DNA from 2 places in the Burkholderia sp. THE68 genome. Region 1 is predicted to be linked to the other one. Evidence: riboswitches for the same ligand, from Rfam matches in the RefSeq annotation. Region 1 holds a riboswitch; the other holds the start of a gene.
The links. A riboswitch is a leader RNA that binds a small molecule or an ion and turns the genes downstream of it on or off. The one in region 1 is predicted to bind cobalamin.
Positions count from the first base shown of each region.

Region 2: it holds a riboswitch for cobalamin, as region 1 does, so the genes downstream of both, BTHE68_RS03010 (TonB-dependent receptor domain-containing protein) here and cobG (precorrin-3B synthase) in region 1, are expected to answer to the same signal.

Region 1 covers NZ_AP022316.1:888,954-904,915, reverse strand. The annotation lists gene BTHE68_RS17760 (precorrin-8X methylmutase) at 1-368, opposite strand, end outside; gene cobG (precorrin-3B synthase) at 361-1,629, opposite strand; cobalamin riboswitch at 1,693-1,869, opposite strand; gene cbiE (precorrin-6y C5,15-methyltransferase (decarboxylating) subunit CbiE) at 1,943-3,154, shown strand; gene BTHE68_RS17745 (cobalt-precorrin-5B (C(1))-methyltransferase) at 3,161-4,255, shown strand; gene BTHE68_RS17740 (cobalt-precorrin-6A reductase) at 4,252-4,983, shown strand; gene cobM (precorrin-4 C(11)-methyltransferase) at 4,980-5,705, shown strand; gene BTHE68_RS17730 (DUF4186 domain-containing protein) at 5,713-6,117, shown strand; gene BTHE68_RS17725 (glycosyltransferase family 87 protein) at 6,106-7,338, opposite strand; gene BTHE68_RS17720 (TerC family protein) at 7,381-8,127, opposite strand; gene BTHE68_RS17715 (OpgC domain-containing protein) at 8,391-9,542, shown strand; gene BTHE68_RS17710 (DUF1328 domain-containing protein) at 9,691-9,864, shown strand; gene BTHE68_RS17705 (sigma-54-dependent Fis family transcriptional regulator) at 9,993-11,840, shown strand; gene eutC (ethanolamine ammonia-lyase subunit EutC) at 11,837-12,607, opposite strand; gene BTHE68_RS17695 (ethanolamine ammonia-lyase subunit EutB) at 12,604-13,980, opposite strand; gene mnmH (tRNA 2-selenouridine(34) synthase MnmH) at 14,122-15,183, shown strand; gene BTHE68_RS17685 (permease) at 15,195-15,962, shown strand, end outside.
Region 2 covers NZ_AP022315.1:624,627-640,588, reverse strand. The annotation lists gene BTHE68_RS03040 (cobalamin-binding protein) at 1-639, shown strand, start outside; gene BTHE68_RS03035 (histidine phosphatase family protein) at 668-1,237, opposite strand; gene BTHE68_RS03030 (adenosylcobinamide-GDP ribazoletransferase) at 1,222-1,980, opposite strand; gene cobT (nicotinate-nucleotide--dimethylbenzimidazole phosphoribosyltransferase) at 1,982-3,034, opposite strand; gene BTHE68_RS03020 (ABC transporter ATP-binding protein) at 3,046-3,822, opposite strand; gene BTHE68_RS03015 (FecCD family ABC transporter permease) at 3,819-4,817, opposite strand; gene BTHE68_RS03010 (TonB-dependent receptor domain-containing protein) at 4,880-6,721, opposite strand; cobalamin riboswitch at 6,805-7,107, opposite strand; gene BTHE68_RS03005 (ATPase) at 7,368-7,736, shown strand; gene BTHE68_RS03000 (cell division protein ZapA) at 7,733-8,047, shown strand; RNA gene ssrS (6S RNA) at 8,153-8,334, shown strand; gene BTHE68_RS02990 (EVE domain-containing protein) at 8,410-8,868, shown strand; gene BTHE68_RS02985 (SIMPL domain-containing protein) at 8,945-9,676, shown strand; gene lgt (prolipoprotein diacylglyceryl transferase) at 9,711-10,613, opposite strand; gene BTHE68_RS02975 (LysR substrate-binding domain-containing protein) at 10,650-11,609, opposite strand; gene ilvD (dihydroxy-acid dehydratase) at 11,717-13,390, shown strand; gene BTHE68_RS02965 (DUF2486 family protein) at 13,469-13,810, opposite strand; gene BTHE68_RS02960 (DNA polymerase III subunit chi) at 13,874-14,290, opposite strand; gene BTHE68_RS02955 (leucyl aminopeptidase) at 14,307-15,830, opposite strand.

The DNA.
Region 1 (15,962 bases):
CGCCACAGTTCGAGCGCGGCGGCCGAGCGCGTGTTGCCCATCGCGCGGGCGCGCTCTGGAATCGACGGGTCGCTCAACGTGCAGACGATGCGGTTGTCGGCGGGAAGCCGCGCGCGCGTGATGCCCTCGGCGACCATACGCGCGTCGCACAGAACCGGCGCGCCGGCTGCGAGCGCGCGTCGGCCCGCGTCGCCCGCGCCGGGAGAAAAGCGCAGATCGCTCACGATATCGACCATGCCGCACGCATGGATCAGGCGTACCGCGAGCTTTTCCAGATCGGCAGGAATGGCGGCGAGGTCGGCTTCGGCGCGGATCGTCGCGAACGACTGGCGATAAATCTCCGCGCCGTCGCGGATGTAGTCAGGCATCGGCATGGCTCCGGGCGAGCCGTGCGGCCGCCTCTTCGATAGTCAGATTGCGCGCGACGATGCGGCCGTCGCGATGAAAGTCATAGCGTCCCGGCGCGACCGCATAGAGCGTCACCGGGACCGGATGCGCCGCCGCGCACGAACGCTCGCAGCCGCTCAGATGCACCGGCGTTTCGTTGTGCGCGGGCAGCAGCGGGGCGAGGCGATGCGCGTCGGCTTTGGTGTCGGCGTGGCTTTTCGCGCAGCCCTCGGAGCCCGCGCACGCGATCAGGCGCGCGAGCGGATCGCGCGGGTCGGTGGCGAGCCCGAGCGCGCGCAAGGTTTGAAGCACTTCGTGCGTGTCGCTCTGCGCGATGCCCGGCAGCAGAACGCTTTGCCACGGCGTCATCGTCAGAAGGCCTTCGGCACGCGTGTCGGCGAGATCGGCGAGGGCTGCGAGCGTGCGCGCGTCGAGGCGTCCGAGCGGCGTCTGCGCGCCCGCGTACCACGTCTCGCGATGCGGTTCCGCGTGCGCGCCGAGCCGCAGCGATGCATCGGCGGGGGCCCGTCGCCAGGTCTGCACGTCCGCGTCGAAATCGAATCCTTCGAGAAATTGCGCGACGCCGACACGCGCGAGCAGATCACGCATACGATGTTCTTCAGGCGTGGCGAGCGCGAGAAACCTGTGCAGCGCGCGCACAGCGAACGTCACCAGATTCGCGCGCGGCACCGCGCCGAGCGCGCACTGCGACATCGTTCCCGCGAAACCGAAGGCGAAGCGCGCGCCGTCGTCGAATGCGGAGAACCAGAGATCGTGGGGATGATCGAGCATCGCGAGACGCTCGCCGGCATCGAGTTGCAGCGCGAACTTGGGCGACAGCGCGTGCAACGAGGCATCGGCCTGCATCGCGTCGATGATGTTCGCGGCGAGTGCGCGCGTGGCGTCGCTCGCGAGCGGACTCAGCATCACGTTGCGGAGGTCGTCGGCGCTCGCGGTCGACGGGCCGAGGCCCGCGTCGAGCGCAATGTCGATCAGCGCGGCGTGGGCGTCGTCGCGGATGCCGCGCAGTTGCAGGTTCGCGCGATTGGTCACTTCGATCACGCCCGAGCCGCAGGCACGCGCCGCACGCGCGACGGCCCGCGCCGCGTGCGCGCTCAGTGCGCCGCCCGGGAGACGCAGACGCGCGAGGCCGCCATCGCGCGCGGGCACGATGCGCGTCAGGCCCGGACACGCCGAAGCGCGCGGGGCGGCGTTGAGCGACGGGCGGTCGATTGAAGTCAAAAGCGGGACCCGTTGGGCTTCGCGCGTGATGAGCGAACCGGTACACCCCGCCCGGTCGGCGTCGCGCGAAGCGATGAGTCGGCAGGTCTCTTGGCTGGCAGGTCTTCATTCGCGCCGGCCTTCCCGGTAAAAACCAGTGGCAGTGGAGCGCGGACTCGCTGCGTACAATTGCGGGGGCAGCCACAGTTTTGCTGTGTTCCCTCTTAGGCCCCAACGGGCACCGACGGACCTGTATTATGCCCGCTTTTATCGACCATCCAGGCGCTTCAGGGCACAAGCCCGAAGCGCGATTCGAATCGCAAGGAGGCGGCGCATGTCGACCTGGCTGACCGTGGTGGGGATCGGCGAAGACGGCTGGCACGGCCTTTCCCGGCTGGCGCGCCGCGCGCTGCTCGAGGCGCAATCGATCCACGGCGGCGAACGCCATCTCGCGCTGCTGCCCTTGCGCATCGCCGCGCGCCGCGTGCCGTGGCCGAAGCCCTTTTCGATCGATGCCGTGCTCGCCGGGCGCGGCGACGGCAAGACGCGCATATGCGTGCTCGCGAGCGGCGATCCGATGTGCTTCGGCGTCGGCGCAACGCTCGCGCGTGAAGTCGCCAATGGCGAAATGCGCGTGATTCCCGCGCCGTCGTCGCTGTCGCTGGCGGCGGCGCGTCTGCGCTGGGCGTTGCAGGACGCGGTGTGCGTGTCGCTGGTCGGGCGGCCCGTCGCGTCGCTGCTCGCGAGTCTGCATCGCGGCGTGCGCCTGCTCGTGCTGAGCGCCGACGGCACCACGCCCGCCGCCGTCGCCGCGCTCTTGACCGCGCACGGCTTCGGCGCGAGCCGCATGACCGTGTTCGAGCATCTGGGCGGCGACCACGAACGCCGCATCGACGAGCGCGCCGACGACTGGCGCGAGCCGCTCGTCGCCGCGCTCAATCTCGTCGCGATCGATTGCCGCACGCATGCGGGCCACGCCGGTCCGCCGCTCACGCCCGGTTTGCCCGATGACGCCTATCGTCACGACGGCCAGCTCACGAAGCGCGACGTGCGCGCCGTGACGCTCGCGCATCTCGCGCCGCAGCCGGGCGAATTGCTGTGGGACGTGGGCGCGGGCTGCGGCTCGATCGGCATCGAATGGATGCGCGCGCATGGCGCGTGCCGCGCAATCGCGATCGAAGCGAACGAGAGCCGGCAGCGTCTCATCGAATCCAACCGCGATGCGCTCGGCGTGCCCGCGCTGCAACTCGTGAAAGGCGAAGCGCCCGCCGCGCTCGACGGCCTGCCCGCGCCGGATGCCGTGTTCATCGGCGGGGGACTGACCGTGCCGGGCGTGCTCGATGCCTGCTGGACGCGTCTGCGTCAGGGCGGCCGCCTCGTCGCCAATGCTGTGACGCTGCAAAGCGAAGCGGCGCTCGTCGAATGGCGCGCGCGACATGGCGGCGAGCTGACGCGCATCGGCATCGCGCAGGCGGAGCCGCTCGGCAGTTTCGATACGTGGCGGCAGGCGCTGCCGATCACGCTTCTGCACGCCAGCAAACCATGATGCGTCATGCGTGAAGAAACGCCGGAACAGGCCGCGCCGCTCCGAAGCGGCTACACGACCGGAAGCTGCGCGACCGCGACAAGCCTCGCGGCCGCGCGCCTGTTGCTGCTCGGCGAAACAAGCGAGCGCGCGGAGATCGTGCTGCCGAAAGGCCAGTGCGTGACCATGACGCTTTCCTTCTGCCGCCGCGTGGCCGAACAAGCCGACGCAGCGGAAGCAGGCGTCATCAAGGACGCGGGCGACGATCCCGACGTCACGCACGGCGCGCTCGTGTTCGCGCGCGTGCGTCTGTCCGACGAACCCGGCGTGCGCTTCCATGCGGGACCGGGCGTCGGCACCGTGACGCGCGCGGGGCTGGCGCTCGCCGTCGGCGAACCGGCGATCAACCCGATGCCGCGCAAGATGATGACGCAACATCTCGACGCGCTCGCCGCAAGCACGGGTTACGGCGGCGGCTTCGACGTGAGCATCGGCGTGGAGAACGGCGAGGCGCTCGCGCAGAAGACGATGAATCCGCGCCTCGGCATCGTCGGCGGCTTGTCGATACTCGGCACGACGGGCATCGTCAGGCCGTTTTCGTGCTCCGCGTATATCGCGTCGATTCATCAGGGCATCGATGTGGCGCGGGCGAACGGGTATCGGCATATCGCCGCGTGCACCGGCAATCAGAGCGAGGACGCGATGCGCGCGCATTACGGCCTGCCCGACATCGCGCTGATCGAAATGGGCGACTTCGCGGGCGCCGTGCTGAAGCATCTGCGCCGCGTGAGCGTCGACAAACTGAGTCTGTGCGGCGGCTTCGGCAAGCTGTCCAAGCTGGCGGCGGGACACATGGATCTGCATAGCCGCAACTCCAGCATCGACCTGACGCTGCTCGCCGTCTGGGCCGCCGACGCGGGCGCGAGCGACGTGCTGCAGGCGGCGATCCGCGCGGCCAACACGAGTCAGGAAGCGCTCAAGCTCGCCCGCGCCGAAGGCATCGCGCTCGGCGATATCGTGTGCCGTCGCGCGCGCGCCGTCGCGCTCGATGTCGTGCCGGGCATCGAAATCGAGACCTTCGCGATCGACCGGCAGGGCAATATCGTCGGGAGCGCGGCATGAGGCGCGTGCTGCTGCTCGGCGGCACCGGCGACGCGCTCGCGATCGCGCGCAGCCTGCCCGCCGCGCATGTCTACAGTCTCGCGGGCCTCGGGCGCGTGCCGGGCGATCTGGCGTGCGCGGTGCGCGTCGGCGGTTTCGGCGGCGTCGACGGGCTCGTGCGCTATCTGCGCGACGCGGACATCGCGCTCGTCGTCGATGCGACGCATCCGTATGCCGCGCAGATGAGCCGCCACGCGCGCGAGGCCTGCACCTTCGCGCGCGTGCCGCTCTGGGCGGTGCGCCGTCCGGCATGGCAGCCGCAGCCGGGCGACGACTGGCGCGAGGCGGCGGACTGGCGCGGGATCGTCGAACGGATCGCGGCGTTTCATCGGCCGCTGTTTACGCTCGGACGCGAACCGCTCGCGCATCTGCACGAGATTCCCGCTTCGCAGCACTGGACGATTCGCTGCCTCGACGCGCATCCGGGCAACGAACGCGCCGATATCATCGATGCGCGTGGCCCGTTCGATCTTGCCGGCGAACGCGCATTGTTCGATGCGGCGTGCATCGACGTGATCGTCAGCAAGAACAGCGGGGGGCGCGCGACCGAGGCGAAACTGGCCGTCGCGCGGGAGCGGGGCTTGCCGGTCGTGATGCTCACGCGTCCCGCGCTGCCCGACGCCGACCAGACTTTCGACGACGCCGCCAGCGCCCGTGATGCGCTCCAACACTGGCTCACCAGACAATGACTGTTTACTTCATCGGCGCCGGACCGGGCGATCCCGAACTCATCACCGTCAAGGGGCAGCGGCTCATCCGCGCGTGTCCCGTGATTCTCTACGCCGGGTCGCTCGTGCCGCGCGAGGTGCTCGAAGGCCATCGCGCGACGACTTGCATCGACACGGCCGAACTCGATCTCGACGCGATCGTCGCGCTGTTGCAGGACGCGCACGCGAACGGGCAGGACGTGGCGCGCGTGCATTCGGGCGATCCGTCGCTGTACGGCGCGATCGGCGAGCAGATCCGCCGGCTCGACGCGCTCGCGATTCCCTATGAAGTCGTGCCGGGCGTGACGGCGGCGGCGGCCTCGGCGGCGGCGCTCAGGCGCGAACTCACGCTTCCGGGCATCTCGCAGACCGTGATCCTCACGCGCTACGCGACCAAAACGTCGATGCCGGAAGGCGAAAGCCTCGCGGATCTCGCCCGTCACCGCGCCACGCTCGCAATTCATCTCGGCGTGCGGCATATCGAGCGCATCGTCGCGGATCTCGTACCGCACTACGGCGCGGACTGCCCGGCGGCGGTCGTGTTTCGCGCGAGCTGGCCGGACGAGACGCGCGTGGAAGGCACGCTTGCCGATATCGCCTCGAGAGTGCGCGCGGCGGGCATGGAGCGCACGGCGATGATTCTCGTCGGGCGCGTGCTGAGCGCCGAAGGTTTCGCGGATTCGACGCTCTACGCCAAGGACTGATCACGCCATGCGCGACCTCGACGCCGTGTTCGATGCGCTCGCGAAATCGGCGTTCCGGCGGCGCTTCGCGCTCGGCGTGCGGGAGGGGAAGATGCTGCGCGAGAAGGGCATCGACACAATTGTCGCGCAGGCGCATGAACTGATCGGCAAGCGGCTCGCGCCGCAAGCGCCGCTGAACGACGGCAAACAGACGCCGTTTCGCGGGCATCCGGTGTTCATCGCGCAACACGCGACGGCGACGTGCTGCCGCTCGTGCCTCGCCACGTGGCACGGCATCGCGGCGGGCAGGGCGCTCGATGAAAGCGAGCGCCAGCATGTCGTCGATGCGATCGAACGCTGGCTGCGGGCGCAACCGCTGCCGCCCGTGAATGCCGCCACGCCCGACGATCCGCAGCTTCGCCTACCTTTCTGACCGGCGCTTGAACGCGCCGAGCGTGGCGGTGTCGGCGGCTTCGAGACGCGCGCGCCGTATTGCCACGAATATCAGCGACGCGAACACGAGCGGCCCCGGCCCCACGCCGAGATGTTTGGCGAGCAGGTCGCCCATCTGCGGATACAGCCACGCGACGACCAGAATGGCGATTTCGCCGCGCAGCCAGCCATCGCGCAGCGCGCGGGCGGCGAGAAGCGCGAGCGGCACGCCGAGCCAGACCGCATCGTAGTTATAGATGTAGGGGCTGATCATGAACGTGCCCGCGACGAGCGCCGTGGCCCGCACTTCCAGCGCCTTGGCGTTGCGCCATACCCACGCGACCGCGCAGACCGCGACGAGCGCCTGACACGCCTGCGCGACATACGCGGGACCGGTCGCGACGTGCGCCATGCGCAGGGTCGCGAACAGGCTCGCCGTCTGGTCCCAGGGCAGCACGCCGCTCGCGATATAGCCGTTGGCTTCGCTGAGCCCGTGCAGAAACACGGGCACGATATCGACGCCGAACACGGCGATCGATACGGCCGTGAAGAGCACGGCCGTCACCGCGGCGGCGATGAAGGTCGTCCACATGCCCGCGCACGCGAGCGCGACCGGAAACAGGATGGCCAGATGCGGCTTGATCGACAGCAGGCCGATGAAGACGCCCGCGAGCACGGGCCGCCTGCCCATCGCGAGGAACGCGGCGAGCACGAGACTGGCGGTGATGCAGGCGTTCTGTCCCTGCGCCGCGTTGAGCCACAGGCCGGGAAACGCGAGTATCCAGATCAGCATGGACCGCATCGGCAGCACGCGGCGGATCAGCAAGACGAACAGCGCCGACGACAACCCGATGAAAAGCGCATAGCCGACAGGTGCGGGAAGCGCTGCGAACGGGCGCACCAGCAGCAGGAAATTCGGCGGATAGAACCACGGGCCGGGCATCACGATATCCGGCGACAACTGCAGCAGGACGTGCTTGATTGAGGTCCAGGAATAGGCCGCGAGCGGTGTTCCGTCGAGCGTGAGGCGCGACGCGGCCCAAAACGTCAGAAAGTCCCAGCCGCCCGGATGGCCGTATGCGGCCCAGGAATGCCGGGCGTTGAAAAAGAAACCGAAGCACTGAAAGGCGAGCAGGGCGGTGGCGCACCAGGCGCCCGCCCGCCAGCCGTTGAACCAACGGCGTGCGGGCTCGCGTGCGATGGAAGCGGGTTGGGTCGTCATCCGTGCGATATCGGCGGATGACGGGAGAACTTTAGCGTTGCGCTACGGCGCAGTTCTGCCGCGCCCCTTCGCCCGCCGCGCCAGCATGTTCAACCCTTCCACCAGCGCCGAGAACGCCATCGCCGCGTAGATATACCCCTTCGGTACGTGCGTGCCGAAGCCTTCTGCGACCAGCGTCATCCCGATCACGAGCAGGAAGCCGAGCGCGAGCATGACGATCGTCGGATTGCGTTCGATGAAGCGCGACAGCGGCCCCGCCGCGAACAGCATCACGGTCACGGCGGCGATCACCGCGACGAACATGATCGGAATGTGCTCGGTCATGCCGACCGCCGTCACGATGCTGTCGATGGAAAACACGAGATCGAGCAGCAGAATCTGGCCGATCGCCGAAAGCGGCGTCAGGCTCTTGCCGGATTCGGGGCCAGCGTGATCGTCGGCGTCGGCCGCGACGTGATGGTGGATTTCCGTCGTCGCTTTCCAGACGAGAAACACGCCGCCCGCGATCAGGATCAGATCGCGCCACGAAAAGCCGTGGCCGAACGCTTCGAAGATCGGTGTCGTGAGTCGCACGATCAGCGCGACGGTGCCGAGCAGACCCAGCCGCAACACGAGCGCCAGCCCGATGCCGATACGCTGCGCGCGCGCCCGATGCGCGACGGGCAGTTTGTTCGTCAGGATCGAGATGAAAATCAGGTTGTCGATGCCGAGCACGACCTCCATGACGACGAGCGTCGCGAGGGCGGCCCAGGCTGCGGGATCTGCAAGTAAAGCGACGAGATAGTCCATGTTCACGAGGGGTTCGACGGTGAGGGCGTGATCTTAGCCTGATAATCGCCTGAAATGAAAGGAACTTGAAACCTTCTGACGAGATCGAACGGTTTCGTCGGCACAACTGCCGAATCGGCCACAAATACCGGATTCGAAACGATTATTTGCGCTTCTTCTGATGATGCGCTGCGTCATTTACGGGTAAACTCTTATCCTTTCGAGCCGCGTGTCAGCGGCCGCCGTTCAATTTCCTGTAGCCGCAGGACATCACACGAAGCCGCATGCAGCAAAAATCACAACGTCTCATCGAGCTGGACTTCTTCCGGGGACTGGTTCTGCTGATCATCGTCGTCGATCATATCGGCGGCAGCATGTTGTCGCGCTTCACGTTGCATTCGTTCGCGCTGAACGACGCCGCCGAAGTGTTCGTCTTCCTCGGCGGCTTCGCCACGGCGACGGCGTATGTGTCGCTGGCCGCGCGCCGCTCCGAGCACGCGGCGCGCATGCGCTTCGTCAGGCGCGCGTTCGAACTGTACCGCGCGTTTATCGTCACCGCCGTGCTGATGCTCGTCGCGTCCTTCCTGCTGCGGCCCTTTTTCGGCCACGCGCCGAACCTCGCGCTGCACGATCTCGACAGTTTCGTGTCGGAGCCGGTTTCGTCGATTGCGCAGATCCTCACCTTCGAGCGCCAGCCTTATCTCGCCGCCGTGCTGCCCATGTACGCGCTTTTTGCGCTCGCCGTGCCGGTCATGCTGCCGCTCGCGCGCAGCAAGCCCTGGCTCCTGCTTGGTCTGAGCCTCGCGTTGTGGGCCTTCGGGGCGCAGATCGGCGAATATCTGCCTTCCGTCGACGACAACCTCTGGGATTTCAATCCTGCCGCGTGGCAATTGATGTTCGTGCTCGGCGTGCTGGCGCGTTGCCAGCCGGTTTACCAGCGCGTGAGCGCGAACCGCTTCGGCTGGATCGTGAGCGCGGGCGCCGTCGCGCTGATCGCCGGCATGGCCTATTACAAATTGCTCGTCTTGCCGCCCATACTGGACAGCGCCTTCAAGCGCGATCTGGCCGGCCCGCGCGTCGTCAATTTCCTCGCCATCGCATGGGTCGCGGCGAATCTCGCGCGCTATGGCGTCGTCAAGGCCGTGGCGCAACGGCTGCCGTGGGTCGGCGCGTTGGGGCGCGCCGGCATGGTGTCGTTCGTCGCGGGCACGGTGATTTCGCTCGTCGTCGATTCGATCCTCTTCACGCTGACCGATGGCCTCATCAACGTGCCGGCCGGACTCGCGGCGGATGCGATCGCCATCGGCGCGTTGCTTGCCGTGCCGCGTGTTCAACAATGGGCCGCCGGCTGGCTCGATACGCGAAAACCGGTGCGGGCAATGGCCAAGGCCCCCACACCCGCGACCGTGCCGGCGACGGACCATCGCGTGCGCTGAGCCGGGTCGAAGCGGGCGGTGTGCCGTCCGCTTTTTATTTGCGCTTTTACGCAACTAACGGTCTGATTCATATGCGACCTTTAAACAAATACCTGGGCGCGGCACGCGTCTTGCAGGCAAGAGTCATCACAACACAACCGGACCTGCCATGCTCAAGCTCGCCATTCTTTTCGCAGTTATCTCCGTCATTGCCGGCTTTTTCGGTTTTACGCGCGTGTCGTCGGGCGCGGCGGGCATCGCGAAGATTTGCTTCTTCATCTTCCTGATCCTGTTCGTCGTGTTCCTGGTGATCGCGATCACGGCGGGATCGCTGGTGCTGTAGCGATCGCGGGGAAGCGCGCGCATCCGCGTGCTTCCTCGAATCGACCGCCGCGCCGCGACGGTGTTACATTGCCCCGAGGAGACATTCACGCGACGACGCTCGCCGCGATGAACCAAAAGGAGGAGGCGATGCAGCATGCCATCGGCGCGGCCTTGCAGCCTGCGCAACGCGAGGTCATCCGTCACTCGCACGAGCGCTCGGCCACGTTCGGCCTGTTCGAGACGATGCGCCCGGAATACGCCGTGCTGACCGGCGCGGAACTCGCCGTCAAGCTCGATGAAAGCCGCGCGCTCTTCGCCCATGCGCTGCCGGTAATGGAAACGCTGTACGCGCAGATCGCGAACACGCACAGCATGATCGCGCTGACCGACGCGAGCGGTCTTATCCTGCATTCGCTCGGCGACGACGACTTCCTCGCCCGCGCCGAAAAAGTCGCGCTGCGGGCGGGTGCGGTGTGGAGCGAGGCGCATCAGGGCACGAACGCGATCGGCACCACGATCGCCGAGCGCACCGCCGTCACCGTGTACGGCGACCAGCACTATCTGCGCGCCAATCATTTCCTCACCTGTTCCAGCGTGCCGATCCTCGATCCGCACGGCAATCTGTCCGGCGTGCTCGACGTCACCGGCGATCGACGCGGCTATCACCAGCACACGATGGCGCTCGTGAAGATGTCCGGACAGATGATCGAGAACCGTCTGATCGCGAGCGCGTTCGGCGACGGACTGCGCATCCGTTTTCATAGCCGGCCCGAATTCCTCGGCACGCTGATGGAAGGCATCGCCGTGTTCGATCTCGACGGGCGTTTGCTGTGCGCGAACCGCAGCGCGCAGTTCCAGCTCGGGCTCGAACTCGGACTTCTGCGTTCGCAGACGCTGGAGACGCTGTTCGGCGAGCGTGTCGATGCGCTCATCGCGTGGTCGGGCGACGCACCTTGCCGGCTCGAATTACATAGCGGCGTGGTGGTGTTCGCGAGCGTCGATGTGAACGCGCGTCTCACGCCGAACGTAGCGGTTACGACCAGCGGCAGAACGAAGTCGAGTCTCGCCGATCTCTGCACCGGCGATGCGCAGATGAACGACATCGTCGCGCGCGTGCGCAAGGTCATCGGCAAGAACATCCCGATTCTGATCGGCGGGGAAACGGGCGCGGGCAAGGAAATGCTCGCGCGCGCGATTCACAGCGATTCGCCGCGCCACGCGGGACCGTTCGTCGCGGTGAATTGCGCGTCGCTGCCGGAGACGCTGATCGAATCCGAGCTGTTCGGCTATGCGCAGGGCGCGTTCACGGGCGCGGCGAAGCGCGGCGCGACGGGCAAGATCGCGCAGGCGAACGGCGGCACACTCTTTCTCGATGAAATCGGCGACATGCCGCTCGCGATGCAAAGCCGCCTTCTGCGCGTGTTGCAGGAGCGCGTCGTCGAGCCGCTCGGCGCGGCGCGCGCCATGCCGGTGGATTTCATGCTCGTTTGCGCGAGCAATCGCAAGTTGCGCGAGCGCGTGGCGCTTGGGGCGTTTCGGGAGGATCTGTATTACCGGATCAACGGTCTTTCGGTGACGCTGCCGCCGCTGGCCGAGCGCACGGACCTGCGCGCGGTCGTCGACAGGATCGTACGGCATGAGCGCTTCGCGGGGCGCGTCGTGAGCATCGACGATGATGTGCTCGCGCTCTTTGCGCGTCATCCGTGGCCGGGGAATTTGCGGCAGTTGAGCAACGTGCTGCGCACGGCCAGCGCCATGCTCGACGATCACGATACGCGTATTCGCGTCGAGCATCTGCCGCATGATTTCGTCGATGAACTCGGTGAGCGTGTGCAGTGCGGCCAGACGTCGCCGCTGGCGAGCGGAGCGCGGCTCGTCGATATCGAGGCCAGCGCGGTGGCGGGTGCGCTTGCGGCGCATGGCGGGAATGTGTCGGCGACGGCACGCGCGCTGGGGATATCGCGGACGACGCTGTATCGAAAGTTGCGGGTTTAGGCTTCGAGCGCTCCCGCGTCGGGCGCGGGCAACGCGCCGCTGAGGTCTTTCAGCCCGACGCCTGTGAGCTTCAACCTGCGCGCTTCGTTCACCAGCCACATCAACTTGAACGCAGCGGATTCGTAATCGAGTCCTTCGGGCCGCACGTTCGAGATGCAGTTGCGCTCGGCATCGTGGCGGCCCGCGCGCGGCGCATACGTCACATAAAGACCGAGGCTGTCGGGCGAACTGAGCCCCGGCCGCTCACCAATCATCACGACGACGATCCTCGCCCGTAAAAGCTCACCGATACGATCGCCCAGCGCGACGCGCGCCTGCGTCGCGATCACGACCGGTGCAACGCTCCAGCCATCGAGTTTCGCGCGCACGCGCGTGAGCAGCGGCACGACGTGGCGTTGCGCGGCGAAAGCCGAAAGACCATCCGCGGCGATGAAAAGAAGGTCGGGCGCATCGCTTCGCGCGGCGGCATGTTCGGCAAGACGCGCCGCACTCGCATCGTCGAGCATGCGGCCAAGATCCGGGCGACGCAGATAGTGATCGCGATCGGGCGCGGCGCTTTGCACGTCGAGCGTGTCGAATCCGGCGGCACGCAGCGTTTCGGCGAGCGCGGCCGTGTCGAGCGGCTGATGCACCGCGTCGCGCGCCTGCGCATGCGCGAGTTCGAACGCGAGCAAGGGCGCGGTCGGCAGGCTGCTGCCCGCGCGGCCGAGCGCGATGCGCGCGTTGGTGAAGCGCCGCAGCGCATCCCAGGCGTTGGCGTTCGTCATGAGTCGATCCAGTCGAGCAAAGGCGGCGCGCTCGCCGCGAGGAGGGCGCCGTGCCCATCGGTGACGCGCATCTTCGCGAGCCATGCCTCGAATTCCGGCGCGCGTTTCAGGTTCAGCACGCGGCGCACGTAGAGCGCGTCATGAAACGACGTGCTCTGATAATTGAGCATCACGTCGTCCGCGCCCGGCACGCCCATGATGAAGTTGACGTTCGCCACGCCGAGCAGCGTGAGCAGCGTGTCCATGTCGTCCTGATCGGCTTCGGCGTGGTTCGTGTAACAGATGTCGCAGCCCATCGGCACGCCGAGCAGCTTGCCGCAGAAGTGATCTTCGAGCCCCGCGCGGATGATCTGCCGCCCGTCGTACAAATATTCCGGGCCGATGAAGCCGACCACCGTATTCGTCAGCAGCGGACTGAAGCGGCGCGCGACCGCATAGGCACGCGCCTCGCAGGTCTGCTGATCGACGCCATGATGCGCGTTCGCCGACAACGCGCTGCCTTGCCCGGTCTCGAAGTACATGACGTTATCGCCGACGGTGCCGCGTCCGAGCGACAACGCCGCGTCGCGCGCTTCCTCCAGCAGCGCGAGCGACACGCCGAAGCTCGCGTTCGCGCGCTCGGTGCCCGCGACCGACTGAAATACCAGATCAACGGGCGCGCCTTGCTCGATCGCCGCGAGCGTGTTGGTCACGTGGGTCAGGACGCACGACTGCATCGGCACGTCGTAGCGCTGGCGGAAGTCGTCCATCATCGCGAGCAGTCTGCCGATCGCGGCGGGCGAATCGGAGGCGGGGTTCACGCCGATGACGGCATCGCCGCAGCCGTAGAGCAGGCCGTCGAGCATCGATGCGGCGATGCCCTTCGGATCGTCGGTCGGATGATTCGGCTGAAGGCGCACCGAGAGATGCCCGGCCAGGCCGATCGTCGTGCGAAAGCGCGTGATGACCGGACGCTTGCGCGCGGCGAGAATCAGATCCTGATTGCGCATCAGCTTGGAGACGGCGGCGGCCATCTCCGGCGTGACGCCCATCGTGATGCGTTCGAGCGCGGCGGTATCGGTGGAATCGGCGAGCAGCCATTCGCGGAATTCGCCGACCGTCAGATGCGCGATCGGCGCGAAGGCCTCGCGCGAATGCGTATCGACGATGAGGCGCGTGACTTCGTCGTCCTCGTAGGGAATGAGCGGTTCGTCGAGAAACGCGGCGAGCGGCACCTGCGCGAGCGCCAGTTTCGCGGCGACGCGCTCTTCCTCCGTCGCCGCCGCGATGCTCGCAAGCTCGTCGCCGGAGCGGCGCGGACTCGCGCGCGCGAGCAGCGTCTTCAGATCGTCGAAGCGGTAGCGGCGCACGCCGATCGTCTCGTGATAAGTCATCGCTCCCCCTGAATGGATCGATGCAAGCACTTTAGCCGCTTCGCGCACGCCGCGCCTCGTTCAAAAATACCCGGCGAGGGCAAAGCGCGCGCGCGTGCGATAATTTTTCGCTCGACTCAGCCTGGGCCTCGCCCGCAGCCCGTGAAAAACCTGCTTGTTCCCATCGACCGTCTGGGCGATTTCGGCGAAATCGTAGATGTCCGCACGCCGCTCGAATTCGCCGAAGATCATATTCCCGGCGCGATCAACGCGCCGGTGCTCAGCAATGAAGAGCGCGTGATCATCGGGACGATGTACAAGCAGGTCTCGCCGTTCGAGGCGACGCGCGTCGGCGCGGCGATGGTCGCGCGCAACATCGCGATGCATCTCGATACGCTCTTCGCCGTCAAACCGCGCAACTGGCGCCCGCTCGTCTATTGCTGGCGTGGCGGCAAGCGCTCCGGCGCGATGACGACGTGGCTCAACATGATCGGCTGGCAGGCGCGTCAACTGGAAGGCGGCTATAAGAGCTACCGGCGCGACGTGATCGAGCGGCTCGGCACGCTGCCCGGGCGCTTTCGCTACGTCGCGCTGATCGGCCATACGGGCAGCGGCAAGACGCGGCTTTTGCAGGCGCTCGACGCCGCGGGCGCGCAGACGCTCGATCTCGAAGGGCTCGCGGCGCATCGCGGATCCTTGCTCGGCGCGATGCCGGGGCGTCCGCAGCCGTCGCAGAAGGCGTTCGATTCGGCGCTCGTCAACACGCTTTCCGGCTTCGACGCGGGCAAACCGGTTTTCGTCGAAGCGGAAGGGCGGCGCATCGGCTCGATCACGGTGCCCGACGCCGTGCTCGACAAGCTCCACGTGGCGTCGTGCGTGCAAGTGGAAGCGCGCCGCGAAGACCGCATCGCCTTCCTGCTGCAAGACTACGCGCATCTCTTCGACGATCCCGCGTCCTTCAAGGCGCAGTTGTCGAAGCTCGTCGCGCTGCATAGTCGCGAGCGCGTGGCGCACTGGCATCGGCTGATCGATGAGAACGCGCGCGCCGCGCTGTTCGCCGAACTGATCGAGCGTCATTACGATCCCGCATACCGGCGCAGCAATCAGGCCCTCTATACTGAATTGCCGCATGCGCTCCGCGTGCTGTTCCGTCCGAACGATGCGGACAGCATCGATCAGGCGAAAGCCCTGCTCGCGCAACTTGAATCGACATTCACCACTTGAAAGAAAACGCTATGACCACGCTCCGACAACCGCGCGTCGCGCTTGGCTGGATGGTGTTCCTGCTGATCGCCGTCGCAGGACTGTTCTATGTGAAATGGTTTCCGTACTACAACCGCGCGTTTGTCGCGGCGAGCCAGCATTCGATCGGCAAATCGATTCTGATGGGCACGGCGACGAGCGCGCCCGAGCCTTCATGGCAAGCCGCGCTCGACTACGCGATGGCCTACGGAAAAGCGATCTGGCAGGCGATGGTGCTCGGCCTGTTGCTCGGCTCGGCGGTGCAGGCGCTGATTCCGCCGCGCTGGGTCGCGCGCGCGCTCGGAGAGCACAACTTCGGCAGCGTGGTGAACGGCGGCCTGATGTCCCTGCCGGGGATGATGTGTACGTGCTGCGCGGCGCCGGTCGTTGCGGGCTTGCGTGCGCGCGAGGCGGCGCCGGGCGCGGCTGTCGCGTTCTGGCTCGGCAACACGGTGCTCAATCCGGCCGCGCTGGTTTTCATGGGCTTCGTGCTCGGCTGGCAATGGACCGGCTTGCGGCTCGTGCTCGGCGTGCTGATGGTGTTCGGACTCGGATATGCGGTGAACCGCATGGTGACGCCCGCGCAGGCGGCGGCATCGCGCGCGACGCTCGCGAAGCTGATCGAGCAGGACGAACCGGGCACGGCGTTCTCGCGCTGGATCAAGATCCTCGGCCGCATGACCTTGCGGCTCGTGCCGGAGTACATCGTGCTCGTGCTGCTGCTCGGCGCGGCGCGCGCGTGGCTCTTTCCGCACATCGGG
Region 2 (15,962 bases), on a different replicon from region 1:
GATCTGGAGCGCATCGTCGCGCTGCATCCGGATATGATCGTCGTGTGGCGGCATGGCAATGCGGCGCGTCAGATGGACCGGCTGATGGCGCTCGGCATTCCGATCTACTTCAGCGAGCCGAAGCATCTCGACGATATCGCGACGAGCATCGACAAACTGGGCGCGCTGCTAGGCACGCAGGCACGCGCGCGCGACGCGTCCGATGCGTTCACGCGCGACATCGCGCAGTTGCGCGCGCGTTATTCGCAGCGACCGCCGGTGAGCGTGTTCTATCAGGTCTGGGACGATCCGCTGATGACGCTCAATCGTGACAACGTCTTCGACGAAGTGATCGGGCTGTGCGGCGGCGTGAACGTGTTCGCGGCGGAAAAGCCGCGTGTGCCGACGATATCGACCGAAGCCGTGCTCGCGGCGAATCCCGAAGCGATCGTCACCGCGACGCCGGGCGCGACGCAACCGGATCGCCCGTTGCCTGCGCTCGAACGGTGGAAGCGCTGGTCGTCGTTGACGGCGGTGGCGCGCGGTAATCTCTTTGGCATCGACGGGGATCTTATCAATCGGCCTACGCCGAGGCTCGCGTTGGGCGCGGCGGAGCTTTGCCGCGATCTGGAAAGCGCACGAGCGCGGCGGGTGAAATAGTAGTTTGGGGTTCGTCGGCGGCGGAATCCTAAGCATTCCACCGCACGAGCACCCACTCCCCGCGCACGCGCCTGAACCAAACAACTGCGCCAAAATCCAGCGACCACTGCAACGCATTCTCCCGCGCGATATCAAGCAGATGCGCCGCAAGCACCCGCACGACGCCCGCATGCGCGATCACATGCACGGCCTGCCGATCGACGCATGTCGATTCAAACCACCCGATCACGCGTTGCGCGAACTGCGCAAGACTCTCCCCGCCATGCGGACGCGCATGTTCAATATCGCCGGCCCATGCATCGATGAGCGCGCGATCGATCGCGTCCCACGCACGACCTTCCCACGCGCCGAAGTGCATTTCTGAAAGCCGCGCGTCGATATGCGGATCAACGGCCAGCGCATGCGCAAGCGATGCACAGCGCCGAAGCGGGCTCGCATGCCATCCATCGACACACGCAGGCACGTTCAGCGCCGTCATGCGCGTGATCAACGCACTGGCCAGTTCACGCGCATCACGTTGCAAGGGCACATCGGTTTGCCCATAGCAAACGCCCGCCTCGATGGCGACTTCCGGATGCCGGATCAGAACGAGATCCATGCCAGCCCGATGAGATAGATCGCGATTTCAAACACCTGCTGCGAGAAACCGAGACAATCGCCGGTATAACCGCCGATGCGCCGCACGAAGTAGCGTCCGATGAAAAAGCGCAACACGACGAGCGCAACGATCGTGAAGCAGGCGAACTTCGAGTCGATCACGAAAAGCCACGGCAAGCCGAACATGATCGCCAGCGCGAACGACGCAAGACTCATGCGCTGCGCGACCGGCTTCGCCTTGCCTTCCGCGCGCACGTAATCGAGCGTGACGAGATAGCTGATCGCGAACACGCGGCTCGCGGCGTGCGCGGCGATCATCGTCCACGCGACGCGTTGCGTCGGCATGACCGCAAGCGTCTGCCACTTCAACGCGAGCGTGATCATCAATGCAATCGCGCCGAACGCGCCGATGCGCGAGTCGTGCATGATGCGCAACGCATCCTCGCGCGTGTACGCGCCGCCGAAGGCATCGACGCAATCGGCGAGTCCGTCTTCGTGGAACGCGCCTGTCAACACGAGCGTCGCGGCCATCGAAAGCAGCACCGCGACACTCGCGGGAAACACACGCAACGCCGCGAGATACACGAGCGCCGCGACGCCGCCGACCATCGCGCCGACGAGCGGAAAGTAACGCGCCGCCGCATTCAGATACGCGCGCTCGAAGCCGACCCAGCGCGGCACCGGCACGCGCGTGAAATAGCCAAGCGCGGTGAAGAAATAACGCAGTTCGTCGAGCGCACGCATCTCAATCGGCTTTGTTCGATACACCCGCCGACTCGAAGCTCGCCATCTCGTCGACGAACGCGACAGCCGCACGCAGAATCGGCAGCGCGAGCGCCGCGCCCGTGCCTTCGCCGAGCCGAAGATCGAGTTGCAACAGCGGCGCGGCATCGAAATGCGCCAGCATGCGGCGATGCCCCGTCTCGTTCGACGCATGCGCGAACACGCAATAGTCGAGCACGTCGGGCGCGATCTTCGCGGCCACCAGCAGCGCCGATGTCGCGATGAAGCCATCGACGAGAATCGTCATGCCGGCGCACGCGGCGGCGAGATACGCGCCCGTGATCATCGCGATTTCGAAGCCGCCGAAGGTCGCGAGCGTATCGATCGCGTCGCCCTCATTGCGATGCAGCGCGAGCGCGCGGCCGAGCACATCGCGTTTATGCGCGAGGCCGCGATCGTCGAGACCCGTGCCGCGCCCGACGCATTCGTCGATCGGCAGATCGCACAGGCGGCTCATCAGGCACGCCGCCGCCGACGTATTCGCGATGCCCATCTCGCCGAAGCCGATCACATTGGTGCCGAGCGACGCGTGATGCCGCACGCGCGCGGCGCCACGCGCGATGCCTTCGAGCGCGGTCTCGCGCGACATCGCCGGTTCTTGCGCGAAGTTGCGCGTGCCGAGTCCGAGCGACAGACGTTCGTATCCGTGATCGATGGGAATCGGCGTCGCGACGCCCGCATCGACGACTTCGAGCGTCATGCCGACCGAACGCGACAGCGCGTTGATGGCCGCGCCTCCGCTCAGGAAATTCGCGACCATCTGCGCGGTCACTTCCTGCGGATACGAACTCACGCCCTCTTTCGCGATGCCGTGATCGCCCGCAAAGACGATCATCGCCGGACGCTCGATGCGCGGCTTGACCGTGCGCTGAATCAGACCCATCTGCAGCGCGAGGGATTCGAGCCGGCCGAGGCTGCCCGGCGGCTTCGTTTTCATGTCGATGATGCGGCGCAGTTCCGCTTCGATGGCGCGGTCGAGTGCGCGGGGCAGCGGGAGGTCGTTGAGGGTGGACATCGAAATTCCTCTCATGAGCGATGAATGGATGGCACGAGCGCTTCGTGCTCGCCGTCGCGGATCAACGCGAGCGGATAGCCGAAGGCCGCGCTGGCGCGTTCGGGCGTCAGAACGTCGGTGACGCGGCCCGCGAAGGCGCCGCCTCGACCGTCGAGCAACAATGCGTGCGTCGCGAAACGGCGCGCGAGATTCAGATCGTGGCACGAGAACACGATGGTGCGCGCGTGCTCGCGCGCCGCGTCGCGCAGTGCATGAAGACAATCGATCTGATGATGCAGATCGAGATGCGAAAGGGGTTCGTCGAGCAACAGCAGCGGCGCGTTCTGGCACAACACTGCGGCCAGTGCGACGCGCTGGCGTTCGCCGCCGGACAGCGTCAGCACGTCGCGCGCGGCGAACGCCGCGAGGCCGAGCATGTCGAGCGCGGCGCGCGCGGCGCTGCGATCGTCGTCGCTTTCCCAGCCCCAGCCGGCCAGATACGGAAAGCGGTTGAGCAGCACGGTATCGAGCACGGTCGCGCTGAACGCGTCGTGCGTGGCTTGCGGCATCAACGCGCGTTCGCGTGCTAGATCCGCCGCGCGCCATGACGCGAGCGCGCGGCCTTCGAGCGACACGCGGCCCGATGCGGGTTTCATGAGGCCCGCCAGCACGTTGATAAGCGTCGTCTTGCCCGCGCCGTTCGGCCCGGCGATGCACCACACCTCGCCCGCCGACATCGTCTGCGTGAGACCGTCGATCAGCGTGCGCGCGCCCGCGCGAAGCACGATGGCATCGAGATGCAGCGTCATCGCGGTCTCCGCAGGAGCATCCACAGGAACATCGGCACGCCGATCAACGCGGTGACGACGCCCACCGGCAATTGCGCGGGCGCGATCACGGTACGCGCGGCGAGATCGGCGGCCATCACGGCGAGACCGCCCGCGAGCGCGGCGGCAGGCACGAGCATGCGCTGATCGTTGCCGAACGCGAGGCGCAGCAGATGCGGCACCACGAGCCCGACGAAGCCGATGGTCCCGGCTGTCGTCACCGCGGCCGCCGCGGCGATCGACGCCACGAGATAGACACGCAGCCGCACACGTTCGACCGGCACGCCGAGCGCGCGCGCCGCGGTGTCGCCGCGCAGCAGCACGTTCAGTTGCGGCGCGACCGGCACGATCGCGATGAGCGCGACGGCGAGCGCGATCAGCGCGGGCCACGGCGCCCCCGCGCCGTTGAGATCGCCCGTCAGCCAGAAGATCATGCCGCGCAGCCGGCTTTCGGGCGCGATGCTCAGAATCAGCGTGATCAACGCGCCCCATCCGGATGCGATCACGACGCCCGTCAGCAAGAGTCGCGGCGACGCGTCCGGTCCGCTTTGCCAGAGGTCCTTGCGCGCGAGTCCGAGCACGATGACGATCGATGCGAACGCGCCCGCGCACGCGGCGAGATCGACGCCCCACCACGGCAACGCGGCGAGCATCGCGGCGAGCGCGAAGGCTGCCGCGCCGCCGGACACGCCGAGCACGTAAGGCTCCGCGAGCGGATTGCGCAACAGCACCTGCAACAGCGCGCCGGCAAGCGCGAGCAGCGCGCCGGATGCAAAGCCTGCGAGCGCGCGCGGCAGGCGCAATGTGAGCACGATTTCATCGGCGATATCGGGTGTCGCGGCATGCGCGTGAAAGAGCGCGCCGATCGCGCGCGATACCGGCAACGCGACGCTGCCCAGCGCGAGCGACGCGACGAGCACGACGAGCGCCGCAATGCCGAGCGCGCTCCAGATCGCAGCCGCGCGACTCGCGTTCATCGCGCGCGGGCGCTCACTGACGCGACTCACGACGCGACTCACGACGCCGCTCACGACGCCGCTCACGACGGATGCCAGCCGAGCGTGACATAGGCGCCGCGTCGTGGCGTGTTGTACGAGTACGCGAGTTCATAGTCCTTGTCGAACAGATTGTCGATGCGCGCCGTGACGTACCACGACTTCGAGATGTCGTAGCGCGCCGACAGATTCACGATGCCATATCCCGCGAGCGTCGAATCGTAATCGCTGCGCTCTCCGCTCACGATCCACTCGCCGCCGACGCGCCAGCGCCCGATCGTGCGATGCGCGGTGAGCGTCGCGAAATGCCGCGCGCGGCGCGTCAGGTCCTGGTGATTCGTTTCGTCGACGGGATTCTGGAACGTCACGCCCGCGCGCACATCCGTTGCGCCGACATGGCCCGCCCACGATCCCTCGATGCCCTGCACTTTCGCGCGCCCGACGTTCTGCGCGACATAGTAGAAGCCGCCATCGGACACATAGTCGATCAGATTCGAATAGCGCGTCTGGAACAGCGTGACGCGCGCGACGCCGAGCGCATTCGATGCGTACTGCAACGCTGCCTCCACCGAATGGCTGCGCTCCGGCCGAATCGACGGATTGCCGCTGAACGGATAGTAGAGGTCGTCGAAGCTCGGCGCGCGAAACGATGCCGAATAGCTCGCGCTCGCCTTCCAGTGCGTATCGAAGTTGTACGCGTAGCCCAGATAGTAGCTGTTCGCGCCGCCGAAATCGGAATACTGGTCGTGACGCAAATTCGCCTGCACATCGCTCGCGCCGATATGCCCCACGTAGCCCACGAACACCGAGTTCACGTGACGATCGGGCGCGCTGAACTGATCGGAATCGAGCGTCTGATCGAGATGCTCGTAACCGAAGAGCAACTTGTGCGCCTCGGTGATCCTGACATCGTTCTGCCAGGTGTATTGACGGTTCTCCGAGTTGAAGCGGCTCGTATAGACGCCGTTCTGCTCGATATTCGCGCGGTCCTGTCCCTGCCCGATGATGAAATGCGTAGTCCAGTCGTCGGTGATCCTGCCGTTCGCGAACACGGACGCGGAGCGCACGCGGTCGTGCGTTTCGTTGATGTCGGCGGGCTGGCCGTAGGCATCGTCGAAACTGTTGATGCCGTTCGATTGCAGGAAGCGCACGCCCGCGTCCCATTTGTCGCTGAACTGGTGCCGCAGCGTCGCCGCGACGCTCTCGTTCAGATAGCCGTTCGCGTTCGGATTCGCGCCCGGCGCGATGGCCGGATCGAGCGACGAAAAGCCGTCGGTCTTCTCGCGCGAAACGTTCAGGCTGAAGGTCGTGCGGCCGTCCTTGTCGAGCGCGCCGTTCACGCCCGCTGACTGACGCTGCGTGTGATAGCTGCCGTACTCGGCCTCGAAGCTGAAACGCGGCGGATGCGGCTCGCCTTCCTTCGTGAAAATCTGCACGACGCCGCCGATCGCATTCGAACCATACAGCGCCGATACATTGCCGTTGACGACTTCGACGCGCCCGATCTGGTCGAGCATCAGTTGCGACAACTGCGCCGCGCCGAGCGAGACCGATTCGACGCGCACGCCGTCGATCAGAACCAGCGATTGCGACGACGCCGCGCCGCGTATAAAGAGACCCGAGTTCGCGCCCGGTCCGCCATTGCGCGTGACCTGCACGCCGGGTGCGAGCGCGACGAGGCCGAGCGCGTCAGTGGCATTGGTGTCGGCGATGTCCTGTTCGTCGAACACCGACGTCTGCGGGATCGATTCGGCGAGCGGCTGCGGCGCGCGCGTCGCGGTGACGACGACCGGCGCAAGCGTTTGCGATGAGTCGTCGGCCGCGTGCGCGGTGCTGGCGAGCGGCAAGATAATGAGCGCGGCGAGCGCGCCCAGAGGCGATGACATGGTGTGAAGCTTTCCCGTGGAGCGTGAGCGCGACCCCGCTCCCCGCGAGGACGATGCGCGACGAACGCATCGCGCGATATGCGCCGATGCGTCGAGCCTTGGCCGGTATCCGGGCTGGCGACGGATCGTCTCGCCTTCCCGCGCATTCGTGCGCAGTGGCGTCGACACGTTTCTTGCAGTCGCGACCGTGCGATGAAATTCGACACGCTCGCGCTGCAAAAACGCGCATGAGACGACTTGCAACTTGCGTTGCGGTCGCTTACCGTTGCGGGGGCAGCACAGGTTGGCTCGTCCCGGTTGAACTTCGGGGACTTCGCTCCCTGTTTCCCGTTTGACTGCATCCGCGAGATCCGCGGATGCGAGCACCAAAAGTGCGGCAAGTGTAGGAGCGCGGGTTGGGGCCGTCAAGAAAACGGCGCGGACAGATTGGCGCGGCGCATGACGAATCTAACGAGAAACAGCCGGGCCTGTCCTCAACGAGCGAAGCATCGGCGCTCGCGTTTATCTGCACACGAATGCATGACGACATGCGCTTGATTCGATGGATTAAGCGCGAGATCGCATGCTGTTACGTCTCGAAACGAGACAATTATCGGAAGCTCCGTTGAACCGCGCTAAAATGCGAGGTCTTTAGAGGACGCAGCACATGCTCAACGAACTCGAATCACTGTCAGGAAATATCGGCCGGCTGATCCAGATCAGCGAGCGCCACAAGCAGGCGCGCGAAGCGCTGCAGGAACAACTCGAACAGCTGCGCGCCGATCACGCGAACGTGCAGGCCGAACTCGAGCAGGTGCGTGAAGAACGCGACACGCTGCAATCCGAACGCGACTCGCTCTCCGCGAAAATCGACGACGCGCAAGTGCGCCTCAACGCGATTCTCGAAAAGCTGCCGCGTGCGAAGTCCGCGCAACATGCCGAAGCGGACAATCAACTCGATCTCCTCGAAGCCGATTCCCAGGAAGCAACTGAAGCGGAATTGCACGGCGAACATCATCAGGGAGAGAAGGCATGACGAACACGCAGATCGAAGTTTCCATTCTCGGGCAGCCGTATCGCCTCGCGTGCTCGCCGGAAACGGAAGGCGCGTTGCGCGAAGCAGTCGCGCGCGTCGACGCCGAGATGAACAAGGTGCGCAATGCAAGCAACGTGCGCGGCACGGATCGCATCGCAGTGATGGCGGCGCTTTCGCTGGCGTCGGAATTGCTTAAGCTGCAAGACAGCGTGCGTCACGGCGAGGCTTTCCCCGCCGAGGAAATCCGTCGCACGATGCATTCGATGAACGAACAACTGGGCGCCGTCATCGCGCAATACGAAGCGCAGTAAGGTGCCTGCGCGTCGAGTCAATCAGCGCGCAAAGTCAATCGAAAAAAGAAACCGTCGAATTGATGACTAGAGGCTGCAGAAGGCAAACGATTGGTGTAGAGTGACGTTTCCCTGCCTGGTTCGCCAAGGTCATATATTCCTTGAACCAATGCTACATTGGCACGGTTGCGGAACCTTGCAACATGGGCGCGCGCGTCGCTAGTCCGATGTACCCGAAGTGTTGCTTACCGCGACCAATCTTGAACCCAGGTTCAGGATGCCGGCCTAGCGGCTGTGGCGGGGACCTCTTCAAAAGAACGGCATCGGTTTTTCCGATGCCGTTTTTTCTTTTTGCATCGTCGATTTCCGCATAGCGAACAACCATGCGCTACTGGCTGATGAAGTCCGAACCGGACGAAGCGAGCATCGATCATCTCGCGCACGCGCCGAAAAAAACCTTGCCATGGACGGGCGTGCGCAACTATCAGGCGCGCAACTTCATGCGCGATCAGATGCAGATCGGCGACGGCGTGCTCTACTATCATTCGAGCTGTCCGGAGCCGGGCATCGCGGGCATCGCGAAAGTGTGCTCGACGGCCTATCCCGATCCCACGCAATTCGATCCGAAGAGCGATTACTTCGATCCGAAATCCACTCAGGAAACGCCGCGCTGGATGCTCGTCGACGTGAAGTTCGTGAAGAAGACACCGCTGGTCCCGCTCGCCGCGCTGCGCGAGCACAAGGAACTCGCCGACATGCAGGTGCTCGCGCGCGGCAATCGCCTGTCGATCACGCCGGTGACCGAAGCGCAATGGCGATTTATTACCGAGCAACTCGTCTAACAAGGAACTTACGACACGCGGGCCGCGCCTAAAGTCCGTCGCGAATCACGCGATATCCCGCGTTCGGAGTCCTTCGATGATCAACAAGAAAACCGCTGCCGCGCTCGCGCTTCTCGCGATGTCGGGCGCAGCGCTCAGCTTCTCTCAAATGGCCGCCGCGCAAACGGTGATTACGCAGCCGCAGCCCTCGGGCGTGCTGTCCCTATCGGCGCAGGCCAACGCGCAAGTGCCGCAGGATGTCGTCGACATCACGCTCTTCTTCGAGCAGGAAGCGGCCGATCCCTCCTCGCTCACCAACACGCTCAATCAGCGCGCAGAAGCCGCGTTGCGCGAAGCCAAGGGCGTCGAGGGCGTGACCGCCAAGAGCGGCTCGTTCACCGTGTACCCCACCACCGACCGCGACGGCAAGATCTCCGCGTGGCGCGGCCGCACGGAAGTCGTGCTCGAATCGCACGATTTCGCGGCGGCGTCGAAGCTCGCGGGCAAGATGAGTTCGTCGATGCAGGTGGGCAGCGTCGCGTTCTCGCTGTCGCCGGAAGCGCAGCGCGCGGCGGAGCAGAAGCTCGTTTCGCAAGCCATCGATTCGTTCCGCAAGCAGGCGCAAACCGCAGCGCAAGCGTTCGGCTATAGCAATTTCACGATTCGGGAAGTGAATGTCGGACGCAGCGGGAATCAGCCGCGCCCGATCATGATGATGCAGGCGCGCGCGATGAGCAACGATGCGAAGATGGCCGCGCCGATCGCCATGGAAGCGGGCACGTCGACGGTGACCGTCGACGTCTCCGGCTCGGTGCAGATGGGACGTTGAACGATGCGTTGCGGGGCACGCCGCCCCGCAACCGTCAAGCTTTTGCGGATTCGGGCGGCAGGCGCAGATTGCGCTTGTACGCCCACACCATCATCAGCACGCCCGCGATGATCATCGGCAGCGAAAGCCACTGGCCCATCGAGAGGTTGAACGCCAGCAGGCCGAGATAATCGTCCGGCTCACGCGCGAATTCCACGGTGAAGCGCGCCAGTCCATAACCGATCAGAAACAGCGCGGAAATTGCGCCCACGGGCCGCTGCTTGCGCGAGAACGTCCAGATCACGATGAACAGCACGAGCCCTTCCAGCGCGATCTCGTAGAGCTGCGACGGATGGCGCGGCAGCATGTGGTAACGCTGAAAGATCTCGGTGAGATGGTATTGCGCATCGAGTTGCGGATTTTTCGCGAGCCAGATCGCGTCGTCGTTGGTCGAATTCTGGAACAGCATCGCCCACGGCGCGTTCGGGTCCGTCACGCGGCCCCACAGCTCACCGTTGATGAAGTTGCCCAGACGCCCCGCCGCGAGGCCGAGCGGCACCATTGGCGCGACGAAATCGGTCACCTGCAGCCAGGTGCGTTTGCGATGAAACGCGAACAGCACCATCGCGAGCGTCACGCCGAGAAAGCCGCCGTGAAACGACATGCCGCCTTCCCACACCTTGAAGATGTCGAGCGGATGCGCCGCGTAATAGCTCGCCTTGTAAAAGACCACATAGCCCAGGCGGCCGCCGAGAATCGTGCCGAGGACGCCGTAGAACAGCATGTCGTCGATGTCCTTCGCGGTCCAGCCTTGCGCCGCGACATACGGCAGCCGCAGACGCAGCCGCCCGATGACGATGGCCGACACGAACGCCACCAGATACATGAGGCCGTACCAGCGCACGGCGAGCGGTCCGAGATGGATCGCGATGGGATCGAAATTGGGATGTATGAGCATTCTGAAGTGAGAGCTTGAGCGAACTACAAGGGCGAATCATACAGAACCCGCGCTTTCGGCCCGCGAACGGACGATCTCGATGAACCCGGCGAGCACCGGGCTCACTTCCGCCGCGCGCCACACGAGCCCGGTCTCGACGACCGTTTCCGATGCGCCCGCCACGCGCAGCGGACGATACACGACGCCCGTGCGCCGCAGATGACGCAGCGACTGCGGCACGAGCGCGACGCCCATGCCGGCGGACACGAGACTCACGATGGTCTGCATCTGGATCGCCTCCTGGCCGATGCGTGGCGTCAGTCCCGCCGCGCCGTAGCAGCCCATGATGATGTCATACAAACCGGGCGCGAGCCGTCTCGGGAAGACGACGAGCGGCGCCACAGCGAGATCGTGCAGATCGACGGGCGTATCGGCCCATTCCTGCGGGCCCTGCCCCAGTTCCAGCGCCGCATCGGCGGACATCGCGATGACGAGCGGTTCGCGCGCGACAGCCAGATATGACAGCGCGCTCGCGTAGCGCGGCGGCAGCGGCGGAATCACGAGGCCCGCGTCGATGCGCCCGGCGACGAGTTCTTCGATCTGCACGTCGCTGGTCGCTTCGGTCAGTTGCAGCCGCACGCCGGGATAGCGCGCGCCGAAATCGCGCAGCAGCGCTGGCAGAAGACCGTAATCGGCGGTGGAAACGAACGCGAGCGACAGCACGCCCGCCTCGCCGCGCGCGAGCGATTGCGCGAGCGGGCGCAGCGCATCGGCGGACGCGAGCAGGCGGCGCACTTCCGGCAACAGATCCTTGCCGACGGGTGTCAACTCCACGGTCCGTTTCGTGCGCACGAAGAGCGCGACGCCAAGCGCGTCTTCCAGCGCGCGGATCGCCTGCGAGAGCGGCGGCTGTGTCATCGCGAGACGCGCGGCGGCGCGGCCGAAGTGCATCTCCTCGGCGACCGTCACGAAATAGCGCAAGAGACGCAGCTCGATGGGCGGATTTCTCTGCTCCATTGATATGTCTTGCGACCTAATAAGCCTTGAATAATATATTGGACAGACGCATCGCGGGGGCTGCATTCTTGCTGCACTAGACCAAAAACGTCCCTCAGGAGCACACCATGGCCTTCAATCGTCGCTCGAAGCACATCACCCAGGGCGTCGCGCGCTCGCCCAACCGTTCGATGTATTACGCCCTCGGCTACAAGGAGGAAGACTTCGACAAGCCGATGATCGGCGTCGCGAACGGGCATTCCACCATCACGCCGTGCAACGCGGGCCTGCAGCGCCTCGCGGATGCCGCCATCGAAGCGATCAAGAAGTCCGACGCCAATCCGCAGATCTTCGGCACGCCGACGATTTCGGACGGCATGTCGATGGGCACCGAAGGCATGAAGTACTCGCTCGTGTCGCGCGAAGTGATCGCGGACTGCATCGAGACCGCCGTGCAGGGCCAGTGGATGGACGGCGTGGTCGTGATCGGAGGCTGCGACAAGAACATGCCGGGCGGCATGATCGGCATGGCGCGCATGAACGTGCCGTCGATCTACGTGTACGGCGGCACCATCCGCCCCGGCAACTGGAAGGGCAAGGATCTGACGATCGTGTCGTCGTTCGAGGCGGTCGGCGAATTCACGGCGGGCCGCATGTCGGAAGAGGATTTCAAGGGTGTCGAGAAGAACGCGTGCCCGTCGACCGGTTCGTGCGGCGGCATGTACACGGCCAACACGATGAGTTCGTCGTTCGAGGCGCTCGGCATGTCGCTGATGTATTCGTCGACGATGGCCAATCCGGATCAGGAAAAGGTCGATTCCGCCGCGGAATCGGCGCGCGTGCTCGTCGAGGCGGTGAAGAAGGATCTGAAGCCGCGCGACATCATCACGAAAAAGTCGATCGAGAACGCGGTCGCGCTGATCATGGCGACGGGCGGTTCGACCAATGCCGTGCTGCACTTTCTGGCGATCGCGCACGCGGCGGAAGTGGAATGGAGCATCGACGACTTCGAGCGCATGCGCAAGAGAGTGCCGGTGATCTGCGATCTGAAGCCGTCGGGTCAATATGTCGCGACGGACCTGCACAAGGCCGGCGGCATCCCGCAAGTGCTGAAGATCCTGCTCGAAGCGGGCCTCCTGCACGGCGACTGCATGACGATCACCGGCCGCACCATCGCGGAAGAACTGAAGGATGTGCCAGCCAAGCCGCGCGCGGATCAGAAGGTCATCTTTCCGATCGAGAAGGCGCTCTACAAGGAAGGCCATCTCGCGATCCTGCGCGGCAATCTCGCTGAAGACGGCGCGGTCGCGAAGATCACGGGCCTGAAGAATCCGGTCATCACCGGCCCGGCGCGCGTGTTCGACGATGAGCAAAGCGCGATGGACGCGATTCTCGCCGACAAGATCAAGGCCGGCGATATCCTCGTGCTGCGCTATCTCGGTCCGCAAGGCGGTCCCGGCATGCCGGAGATGCTTGCGCCGACATCGGCGATCATCGGCAAGGGGCTGGGTGAGTCGGTCGGCTTCATCACCGACGGGCGCTTCTCGGGCGGCACGTGGGGCATGGTGGTCGGCCACGTCGCGCCGGAAGCGTATGCGGGCGGCACGATCGGGCTGGTGCAGGAAGGCGATTCGATCACCATCGACGCGCACAAGCTGCTGCTGCAACTGAACGTGGATGATGCCGAGCTCGCGCGCCGCCGCGCCGCGTGGAAGAAGCCCGCGCCGAAGTACACGCGCGGCGTGCTGGCGAAGTTCGCGGCGCTCGTGCAGCCGGCGAACAAGGGGGCGGTGACGGGGTGATTCGGCATCGAGCCGATATGACGAAGGGGCGCACGTGCGCCCCTTTTCTTCGTGTGCCTTCGGTGCGCTAAAGCGCGCTCATTCCCCCCGCTGACGCCGCAACTCGCTCTCGACCGCCTCGCGCACCCATTCGCTCATCCGGCCTTCGAGCGCCATCGCGACTTCGCGCGTGATCGCCGAGACGAGTTGCGTCGAATGTTCGCGCAGGACTTCGCGGCAGCGCTCTTCGATCAGCGCGCGCGCCTCGCCCGTCAGAAAGCCCGTGAAACGGCCGCGCAGCCGCTCGGCGATCTGCTCCGCATCGTATTCGATCGCCTCGGCGCCCGCGGACGGCGCGCGCGCATATTCGGGCTTGCCGGGCACGACGACATCGGTCAGGACGGGGATCGACGGATCGAAGGATTCGGGCGTATTGGTCATGTCGGGAGGTCTCCTCTTTATCTAAGCGGAGCATAGTGCAGCGCGCTGGCGCTCTCTGTGCGCTCAACCGCCCTGCTTGTGCGTCTCGATCGCATAGCCGCGATCGCGATAGAAGCGATAACGCTCGCGGCCCGCGGCGAGTTCGTCGCCATCGCTGCCGACGATCTCCACCAGCCGCTCGAAGCGCGCGAACTGCGCGGACACCGGCGCGCCGAGATTCACGAGCACCTGATGATGCGGCGCTTCGTCGAGATTCGACGTGAGCACGACGGGCGTGTCCTGCGCGAGCGGGCTCTTCGCCATGCAATGCGGCACGAACTCGAGCGGCTGGAAGGTCCACAACTGCTCGTCGAACGCAGCGAGACGCTGCGGTTCGGCGAGCACGACGAGCGGCTTGCCGCTCAGATACGCCTTGCGCGCGAGGCGGCAGGCGTACGCGAGCGGATCGCCGACGTTCGTATGAAAGTCGATGCGGGTCATGCCTGCCTCATGTGCTTCATGCGCCGGCGCGATCGATCAGGAACTGCGAGAGCAGCGGCACCGGACGGCCCGTCGCACCCTTCGCCGCGCCGCTCTTCCACGCGGTTCCTGCGATGTCGAGGTGCGCCCACGGATAAGCCGTCGCGAAGCGCGACAGGAAGCACGCCGCCGTCACGCTGCCCGCCGGACGACCACCGATGTTCGCGACATCCGCGAAATTCGACTTGAGCTGATCCTGATACTCGTCGTCGAGCGGCAGACGCCAGGCCGGATCGACCGCTTCGCGCGACGCGTCGAGCAGTTCGCCCGCGAGCGCGTCGTCCTTCGAGAACAGACCCGTGTTGTGATGACCCAGCGCGATGATGCACGCGCCCGTGAGCGTCGCGATATCGACCACGGCGGCGGGCTTGAAGCGCTCCGCGTAGGTCAATGCGTCGCACAGGATGAGGCGGCCTTCGGCGTCGGTGTTGAGCACTTCGATGGTCGTGCCGTTCATCGCGGTGATGATGTCGCCAGGCTTCACCGCGTTGCCCGCGGGCATGTTCTCGCAGGTCGGGACCACGCCGATCACGTTGAGCTTCAGGCCCATCTCGGCGACCGCGCGCATCGTGCCGAACACGGAGCCCGCGCCGCACATGTCATATTTCATCTCGTCCATCGCCTCGCCCGGCTTGATCGAGATGCCGCCCGAGTCGAACGTGATGCCCTTGCCGACCAGCACGACCGGCGCATTCTTGCCCTTTGCGGCCGCGCCCGCGCCCTGATACTGCATGACGATGAATTGCGGCGGCTCGACCGAGCCCTTCGCGACCGACAGGAACGAGCCCATGTTGAGCGCTTCGATCTGCTTCTGGCCGAGCACTTCGACTTTCAGCTTCCAGTCGCGGCCGAGCTTCTTCGCGGTCTGGCCGAGATAGGTCGGCGTGCAGACGTTCGGCGGCAGGTTGCCGAGATCGCGCGTGAGATCCATGCCGTTCGCGATCGCGACGCCCTGCTTGAGCGCGACCTTGGCCGCTTTCTCGTCGGCGGAATCGATGCTGAACACGATCTTCTTCAAGGAGCGCGCGCCGTTGTCGGGCTTGCTCTTCATCTGCGTGAACTTGTAGGTCAGCTCGCGCAGCGCGAGGATCGCGGCGCGCACGGCCCAGTCGCCGGTGCGTTCCTGGATCGGCAATTGCGCGAGCGTGAAGGTCGCCTGGCCGATCTTCGAGCCGAGCACGACGCGCCATGCGGCGCGCACGGCTTCGCCATACGCTTTCTGATTGAAGGCGTCCTGCTTGCCGAGACCGACGAGCAGCACGCGCGATGCGCCGATGCCGGTCACTTCGGGCACCATCAGTGTCGTGCCTGCGCGGCCGCTCATGTCGCCGGCTTTCACGACGCGCGTGATCAGGCCTTTGGTCGCGACATCCATGTCGAGCGCGGCGCCCGTGAGCGTCTGCGCTTCGAAGATGCCGAGCACGATGACATCCGACTTTCCGGTAAGGAAACCATTTGCCTCGCCCTTGCTCCAATCACAGGCTTTTATGCTAAAGTCCATCGCGCTTATCCTCGGATAAAATCTTGGCTGAAGGATGAAAGCCGCAATTATCCGCTATTTTTTCCGCGGCGGTCACAGGCAGGCGGCGTGAGGGTAAGCGAAGACCCTTCCCGTAAGCCACGAGATGCGTGC